Regions from separate parts of the Streptomyces sp. NPDC001678 genome, predicted to be linked through region 2. Evidence: riboswitches for the same ligand, from Rfam matches in the RefSeq annotation. Region 2 holds a riboswitch; the other holds the start of a gene.
What was found. Region 2 has a riboswitch for S-adenosylmethionine ahead of ACFYZR_RS01520 (aminotransferase class V-fold PLP-dependent enzyme). Riboswitches for the same ligand answer to the same signal wherever they lie in the genome.
Positions count from the first base shown of each region.

Region 1 (4,404 bases), on a different contig from region 2:
CACGAGAACACACGAGGGGCCCGCGTCATGGAGACGCGGGCCCCTCGGCGAGCTGAGTGAGCCGGTGGTCGATGCGCGCCGGTCAGGCGGTCACCTTGACCATGTCCGCCTGCGGCCCCTTCTGGCCCTGCGAGATCTCGAACTCGACCCGCTGCCCCTCCTCGAGGGTGCGGTAGCCGTCCATCTGGATCGCGCTGTAGTGGACGAAAACATCCGCACCACCGTCGACCGCGATGAAGCCGTACCCCTTCTCCGCGTTGAACCACTTGACGGTGCCCTGAGCCATGCCTAACTCCCCTATTACTGGCCCTTGCGCAGGACCGCACCTCGCGGACCCGGGTCAGACCTCACCCCCAGACAGGATGGGGGTGTGCGCCGGAACGCGTCGACCGCCGCTGAATGTATCTGCACGGATGCCGTCTGCAACAGGTCAGTCGGACGAGAATTCCGGGCGTGGCCGATCGGTCATTACTGCCGATTTCGCCAGCTTCTCGGGCAAGCCGGGCCGGGCATAACGCAACCAACCCGGCAATTCGTGCACATGTTGTGGGCACAACTTGACGGGTTCTCATATGCGTTCGGCAGTGACACCGGAGGGGGAACGCCCCAACTGTATCGCGCTTCAACAGACGGAATCACCCCGTCCGTTTTACGGGCGGGGTGATTCCGGTGAATTCCGCAGGAACGCTTTGAAAGGGTCGGGCCAAGGGTCCGGCAGCCGGGAGCCGACACGGCCCCGGCCCAGGGCGCCCGGGCCCGGGCGCCCTCGGTCAGCCGCCGGCGACCGCCGGAATGATCGATACTCCCGCGCCGTCCGGCGTGGCCGCCGCCAGGCCGCCCTCGAACCGTACGTCGTCGTCATTGACGTACACATTGACGAAACGGCGCAGCTTTCCGTCCTCGTCGAGAACGCGCGCGGCGATTCCGGGGTGGTTCTTCTCCAGGGAGGCGATCACTTCGGCGAGAGTGGCCCCCTCGGCGGGGACTTCCGCCTTACCGGCGGTGTAGGTGCGAAGGATGGTGGGGATTCGGACGTTGACGCTCATGGGGTCACCTTTTGGTTTAAGAGGCCGGTGAAAGGGAAACGGTCGCAGCGCGTTTACGGACCCGCTACAGCCCCGCCGCCCGGAACGCGTCGAGCGAAGGCGGAATCGTCGCCGTCGGCCCCGCCGCCACCGCGTCCAGCGTCTTGAGGCCGTCGCCCGTATTGAGCACGACGGTGGTCAGCGACGGATCCAGCCGCCCGTCCTCCAGCAGCTTCCGGGTCACCCCGACCGTCACCCCGCCCGCCGTCTCCGCGAAGATCCCCTCCGTACGGGCCAGCAGCCGGATCGCCTCGACGATCCGCTCGTCGTCCACGTCCTCCACGGCCCCGCCCGTGCGCCGGGCGATGTCGAGGACGTACGGCCCGTCGGCGGGGTTGCCGATGGCCAGGGACTTCGCGATGGTGTCCGGCTTCACCGGCCGCACCACCTCGTGCCCGTCCTTGAAGGCGCGCGAGACCGGCGCGCACCCCTCGGCCTGGGCGCCGAAGATCCGGTACGGGCGGTCCTCGACCAGCCCCAGCGCGATGAGCTCCTTCAGCCCCTTGTCGATCTTCGTCAGCTGCGACCCCGAGGCGACCGGCACCACGATCTGGTCCGGCAGCCGCCAGCCCAGCTGCTCGCAGATCTCGTACGCGAGGGTCTTGGAGCCCTCCCCGTAGTAGGGCCGCAGATTGACGTTGACGAAACCCCAGCCCTCGCCGCGCGGGTCGCCGATGAGCTCGCTGCAGAAGCGGTTGACGTCGTCGTACGTGCCCTCGATGCCCACCAGCTCGCCACCGTAGACAGCGGCCATCACGACCTTGCCGGTCTCCAGGTCGTGCGGGATGAAGACACACGACCGCAGGCCCGCGCGCGCCGCCGCGGCGCCCACCGCTCCCGCCAGGTTCCCCGTCGAGGAGCACGAGAGGGTGGTGAAGCCGAAGGCGCGCGCCGCCTCGACGGCGATGGCGACGACGCGGTCCTTGAAGGAGTGCGTGGGGTTGCCGGAGTCGTCCTTGACGTACAGCCCACCGGTGACGCCCAGCTCGCGGGCGAGATTGTCGGCCTTGACGAGCTTGGTGAAGCCGGGGTTGAGGTTCGGCCGGTCCGCGACGTCGGCGGGTACGGGCAGCAACGGGGCGTAGCGCCAGATGTTCGCGGGTCCGGCCTCGATACGGCGGCGCAGCGCCTCGGGGTCGCCGGCCGGGAGCTCATAGGCCACTTCAAGGGGGCCGAAGCAGCCCACGCAGGCGAAGGAGGGACCGAGCGGGAAGCGCTCGCCGCACTCGCGGCAGGAGAGCGCGACGGCGGGGCCGAAAGAGGATGCGGCGGAAGCGGCCGAGGGTACGGAGGTACGACTTTCAACGGCTTGGACAGCCATGGAGGCGAGGCCCTTTCTCCTCATCTTCCTCGCGGCGAACGTCGCCACGAGACGGAATTGGCACCTTCCCCGCCGGGAGCCTCGCGTCTGATGACCGAGACCGGCTGGAGGGTTGCCGGGGCTTCAACGGGCCGTGTCCCTCTGCCCCTCTGGATGAGCGGTATGGCCCGGGCGGACCCGGGCGTTTGTGCGCGTGACGACCCCCGACATAGGACGGCCGTCCGCGTTGTTCAAGACTGTAACGGAAGGGATGGCCGCTTGAGAGGGCCGTCCGCACCGCGAGATGCGTCACAACGAAGATCAGCGACAACGATCAACACCGAGGAGTCACGCACGTGCTGGAAGAGGTGGAACGCTGGCTCGCCCGGCGGTCCTGGTCCGCCGCAGACCGTCCGCTCGACCAGCTGCTGGCCGCGAAGGGGGACACGGGCACCACGGTCAGCGTGGTGCTGCCGGCGCTGAACGAGGAGGCGACGGTCGGGGAGATCGTGGCGACGATCCGCCGGGAGCTCATGAGCGAATCCGTTCCCCTGGTGGACGAGCTGGTGGTGCTGGACTCCGGTTCCACGGACCGCACCGCCGAGGTCGCCGCGGCGGCCGGCGCGCGCGTCGTGCACCGGGACGAGATCCTGCCGCGACTGCCCGCGCTGCCCGGCAAGGGCGAGGTGCTGTGGCGGTCCCTGCTGGTGACGACGGGCGACGTCGTCTGCTTCGTCGACGCCGACCTGAAGGACTTCTCCGGCACCTTCGTCTCGGGGATCGTCGGCCCGCTGCTGACCGATCCCGAGGTGGGGTTCGTCAAGGCGATGTACGACCGCCCACTGGGCGAGGTCGCGGGGCAGGGCGGCCGGGTCACCGAGCTGGTGGCGCGCCCGCTGCTGAACCTCCACTGGCCGCAGCTCGCGGGCTTCGTCCAGCCGCTGGGCGGCGAGTACGCGGCCCGCCGCTCGCTGCTGGAGCGGCTGCCGTTCCCCGTGGGCTACGGCGTGGAGCTGGGCCTGCTCGTGGACGCGCTGCACACGGTGGGCCTGGACGCGCTGGCGCAGGTCGACGTGGGCGTGCGCAAGCACCGCCACCAGGACGGCCGGGCGCTGGGCCGGATGGCCGCGACGATCTACCGCACGGCGCAGCTGCGGCTGGCCCGGGGCCATCTGGTGCGCCCGGAGCTCACCCAGTTCGAGCGCACGGCGGAGGGGTTCGTGCCGCGGACGTACGCGGTGGACACGGAGGAGCGGCCACCGATGGCGGAGATACCGGAGTACGCGCAGCGGCGCGCGGCATAGCCGCCGGGAGACGCGCAGCGAAAGGAACGGGACGTTCCCGTGTGCCACCCGACGGGCCGTGCGTACGTTTGAGCGGTTCGCCGGGCGGCAAGGCTGGCGACATGGTCGCTGAGCATCCCCCGTCCGCCCCGGAAGCCTCCCCGGTGGCCGCCGCACCCATCGTCGTGGCGTCCAACCGGGGGCCCGTCTCGTACGCGCTGCGCGAGGACGGCTCGCTGGCGGCGGGCCGGGGCGGCGGCGGGCTGGTGTCCGGGCTGAGCGAGATCGGGCGGGATCCCCAGGGCGCGGCGGCGGTGTGGGTATGTGCGGCGCTGGGCGAGGGCGACCGGCTGGCGGCGGGGCGCGCGGGCCGAAGACTCGACCCGGCCGACACGGGCGGGCTGCGGGTGCGGATGCTGGACATCCCGGCCGGGACGTTCTCCGCCGCGTACAACGGCGTGGCCAACTCCGTGCTGTGGTTCGCCCATCACATGCTCTGGCAGACCCCGCTGGAGCCGGTGTTCGACAAGGAGTTCCGGGAGCGGTGGGCGGCCTACGAGGCCTACAACACCGCCTTCGCGGACGCGATCGCCGAGGAGGCGGCGGAGGGCGCCGTCGTGCTCGTCCAGGACTACCACCTCACCCTCGTCCCCGGGCTGCTCCGGACCCGCCGCCCCGATCTGCGCATCGGCCACTTCTCCCACACCCCGTGGGCCCCGCCGGACTACTACCGGCT
Region 1 covers NZ_JBIAUP010000002.1:161,871-166,274, reverse strand. The annotation lists gene ACFYZR_RS04275 (cold-shock protein) at 83-286, opposite strand; gene ACFYZR_RS04270 (MoaD/ThiS family protein) at 771-1,046, opposite strand; gene thrC (threonine synthase) at 1,111-2,406, opposite strand; SAM riboswitch class I at 2,424-2,566, opposite strand; gene ACFYZR_RS04260 (glucosyl-3-phosphoglycerate synthase) at 2,742-3,689, shown strand; gene ACFYZR_RS04255 (trehalose-6-phosphate synthase) at 3,791-4,404, shown strand, end outside.
Region 1: linked by a shared signal. The riboswitch ahead of thrC (threonine synthase) and the one ahead of ACFYZR_RS01520 (aminotransferase class V-fold PLP-dependent enzyme) in region 2 are both predicted to bind S-adenosylmethionine.

Region 2 (4,404 bases):
AGCCTCTTCCCTTTCCTGTTCTTCCTGCCGCTGCGCTTTCCCGCCTGGGCCGTACTGCTGTTCTGGTTCGCGCTCCAGTGGCTGGCGACGGGGACGGACGCCGGGCGCCCCGGGGTCGCCTATCTGGCCCACGTCGTGGGGTTCGCACTCGGATTCGGCTACGCCTGGGGCCTTCGCACACCTGCGGCTAGAGTGAAGGACGCAGCCAGGTCCACCGAAGGAGACAAACCGACGTGATCACTTCGATCGTGCTCATCAAGACCGACGTGGACCGGATCCCCGAGATCGCCGAGAGCATCGCCGCCATCGAGGGCGTGAGCGAGGTCTACTCGGTCACCGGTGGCGCCGATCTGATCGCGATGGTGCGAGTGGCCCGGCACGACGACCTCGCGGACCTCATCCCGGGCCGGATCAGCAAGGTGCCGGGCGTGGCCTCGACGGAGACCCACATCGCCTTCCGCACCTACTCCCAGCACGACCTGGAAGCGGCCTTCGCGATCGGTCTCGACAACTAACAGGCCCCGAAGGGGCGCGGGGAACTGCGCGACCAGCCCAAACCGGCCCGCAGCCGAAAATCTACGCGGCACCGTCGCCGACAAGCTCCCGCACAGCCCCCACGAACCGCTCCACATGCTCGTCGGGCGTCCCCGCCCCGAAGCTCACCCGAACGGCATTGAGGGACTGTCCCTCGTCGGCCGCCCCGCAGTCGCCGGGCGCGTCCCGGTCGCCACCCAAAAGCGTCCGCACCAGCGGATGCGCGCAGAACAGCCCGTCGCGGACCCCGATGCCGTACTCGGCGGAGAGCGCCGCCGCGAAGCGGGAGCTGTTCCAGCCGTCCACGACGAAGGAGAGGACGCCCACCCGCGGCGCGTCCGGGCCGAACAGCGACAGCACCCGGACCCCCGGGACGTCCGCCAGCCCGGCCCGCACCCGCGCGATCAGCTCCCGCTCCCGCTCCACCAGCCGGTCGAAGCCCGCTTCCTGGAGCGCCTTGCAGGCGGCGGCGATGGCGTAGGCGCCGATGACGTTGGGCGAGCCCGCCTCGTGCCGGGCCACGGTGTCGTGCCACTCGACGTCGACCCCGCCCTCGGCGTTGCGGGCCACGCTGCGGCTGGCGCCGCCGCCCGCCAGATACGGCTCGGCCTCCCGCAGCCAGTCCGCGCGCCCCGCGAGTACGCCCGCGCCGAACGGCGCGTACAGCTTGTGCCCGGAGAAGGCGACCCAGTCGACGTCCCACCCGGCGACGTCCACGGGGTGGTGCGGCGCCAACTGGGCGGCGTCCAGCACGATGCGCGCGCCGTGCGCGTGCGCGGCCGCCGCCAGCTCCTTCACGGGCCACAGCTCACCGGTCACGTTCGACGCGCCGGTCACGCACACCAGCGCCGGGCCGTAAGGCTCCCGGTCGGCCAGCGCCCGCTCCAGCGTCTCGACGGCCTCCCCCGGCGAACGGGGGGCGTCGAGATAGGTGACCTCGGCACCGCGCCAGGGCAGCAGGGCGGCGTGGTGCTCGGTCTCGAAGACGAACACCCGGCAGCCGGCGGGCAGTACGGACGCCAGGAGGTTCAGCGAGTCCGTGGTGGAGCGGGTGAAGACCACCTGGTCGCCCTCGCGGCAGCCGAGGAAGGAGGCGACGGTGGCCCGGCAGCCCTCGAACAGATCGGTCGACAGCTGCGAGAGGTACCCGGCGCCCCGGTGCACGCTGCCGTAGTACGGCGCGTAGGCGGCGACGTCGTCCCACACGCGCTGCAACGCCGGTGCGCTGGCGGCGTAGTCGAGCGCCGCGTAGGTCACCTCGCCCCCGGTGGCGAGCGGGACACGGACGTCACGACCGAGGACGGGCAGCGGCTCGGCGATGGTGGAAACAGGGGCAACAGGGCATACGGACATGGCGAATTCTCCCGGCAGGGGTGATGGATGGAGGCGTACCGGAGAAGGGGCCGGAACGGCCCTAGAGCATTCGCTGCAACACGGAAGGGTCTCCCTCGACAACCAGGATCCCTGGCGAGGGATCCGCGCTTGCCGCAGACGTCGCTGCCCGCGGCCTGGTCATCACCCGGGGCACCCCGCCACGGAAGGAGGGTTGCCGGACAGCAAGCCGGGGCCGAAACGCTGTCACTCGTGACCTGCGCAGCATCATGCCACAGGATCTTGAATGCGCAAGGGCGCGGTCCGCATCGCGGACCGCGCCCTTGCCGGAAGGCCTACGCGTTGCTGGCCGTCACCCACTTCTCCAGCACCCGCCGGGCCGCGCCCGAGTCGATGGACTCGGCGGCCCGCCCCATCCCGGCCCGGATCCGCTCCGTGAGCGGCGCGTCCGTCGGCGTCAGGGCGGCCAGCGCGGCGGCGGAGTTGAGCAGCACCGCGTCCCGGACGGGGCCGGTCTCGCCGGCGAGCAGCCGGCGGGCCACGTCCGCGTTGTACGAGGCATCGGCGCCCCGCAGCGCCTCGATGGGCACCAGGTCGACGCCGACGTCCCGGGGGTCGAAGGACTCCTCCCGCACCCGGCCGTCCCCCACGATCCACACCCGCGAGGTGGCCGTCGTGGTGAGCTCGTCGAGCCCGTCGTCACCGCGGAAGACCAGCGCCGAGGAGCCGCGCTCGGCCAGCACCCCGGCCAGGATCGGCGCCATCCGGGCGTCCGCGACCCCGGTCGCCTGGGCCTTCACCCGCGCGGGGTTGGTCAGCGGGCCCAGCACGTTGAACGTGGTGCGGATGCCCAGCTCCCGGCGGGCGGGGGCCACGTAGCGCAGGGCGGGGTGGAACTTCACGGCGAAGCAGAAGGTGATGCCGGCCTCCTCGGCCACCTCCACCACCCGGCGCGGGGTCAGCTCCAGATTGACCCCGAGCTTCTCCAGGACGTCCGAGGCGCCGCTCGCGGAGGACGCGGCGCGGTTGCCGTGCTTGACGACCTTCGCCCCGGCGCCCGCGACGACGATCGAGGACATGGTGGAGATGTTGACGGTCTTGGCGCCGTCGCCACCGGTGCCCACGATGTCGACGCTGGGGCCGGGCACCTCGATGAGATTGGCGTGCCGGTACATCGCCCGGACCAGGCCGGAGATCTCGGCGACCGTCTCGCCCTTGGCGCGCAGGGCGACCGCGAAGCCCGCGATCTGGGCGTCGGTGGCCTCCCCGCGCATGATCCGGTCCATGGCCCAGGCCGTGTCGTCGGCGCCGAGGTCCACTCCGCTCAGCAGGGCGTCCAGGAGGCCCGGCCAGGTGTGTGCCACCGAGCGCTCGCCGCCTGCGGGGGTCACGTTCATGGTCCACACTCCTGGTGGTCGGTCCCTGGTGGGGCCGTCGGGGGCCCGTTACGCGGTCCAGCCTATCCACGTCCGGGAACGGCGAAGAGCCCCGTCCAGTACTGGACGGGGCTCTTGCCGTGGCGATCAGTGATCAGCTGGGGGGGGGATCAGTGGTGGCCGTGGCCGCTCGTGATCTCCCGGTACTCCTCCGCGGTGGCCTTGGGGATGTGGGTCCCCTCGCCGTAGAAGCCCTTCGAGAGCTTCACGCGGAGCTTCTGGCCGGCCCCGAGCTTGCGGGCCACGCCGTTCTCGTCGACCTCGGGCTCCAGCTCGAGCGGCTTGGGCTGCTCGTGGGCCGTGAGGGTGTGCATCTGCTCCTGCGAGAGCGGCTCGTGGACCTCGACGAACTCACCGTGCGGCAGGCGCTTGATGATGCCCGACTCGCGGCCGTGCAGCACCTTCTCCTTGTCGCGGCGCTGGAGACCCATGCAGATCCGGCGCGTGGCGATGAAGGCGACGACCGGGCCGACGAAGAACGCGATCCGGACGAACCAGGTGATGGCGTTGATCGACAGGTGGAAGTGGGTGGCCCACAGGTCGTTTCCACCACCGACGAGCAGCACCAGGTACCAGGTCAGCCAGGCGACACCGAACGCGGTGCGCGTCGGGGCGTTGCGCGGGCGGTCCAGCAGGTGGTGCTCACGCTTGTCGCCGGTGACCCAGGACTCGATGAACGGGTAGACGGCGATGGCGGCCAGCACCAGCGGGAAGATCATCAGCGGGATGAACACGCCCAGGACGAGCGTGTGGCCCCACAGGTTGATCTCCCAGCCCGGCATCACACGGATGAGGCCCTCGGAGAAGCCCATGTACCAGTCGGGCTGGGCGCCGGTGGACACCTGGTCCGGGCGGTACGGGCCCATGGCCCAGATCGGGTTGATCGACGCGAGGCCGGCGACGGCCGCGATCACACCGAAGACCAGGAAGAAGAAGCCTCCGGCCTTGGCCATGTAGACCGGCAGCAGCGGCATGCCGACCACGTTGTTGTTCGTCCGGCCGGGGCCGGGGAACTGCGTGTGCTTGTGGTAGAAGACCAGGATCAGGTGCGCCACCAGCAGGCCGAGCATGATGCCCGGCAGCAGCAGCACGTGGATCGAGA
Region 2 covers NZ_JBIAUP010000001.1:337,714-342,117, forward strand. The annotation lists gene ACFYZR_RS01510 (rhomboid family intramembrane serine protease) at 1-237, shown strand, start outside; gene ACFYZR_RS01515 (Lrp/AsnC ligand binding domain-containing protein) at 234-515, shown strand; gene ACFYZR_RS01520 (aminotransferase class V-fold PLP-dependent enzyme) at 577-1,887, opposite strand; SAM riboswitch class IV at 2,008-2,124, opposite strand; gene trpD (anthranilate phosphoribosyltransferase) at 2,202-3,263, opposite strand; gene ACFYZR_RS01530 (cytochrome bc complex cytochrome b subunit) at 3,413-4,404, opposite strand, start outside.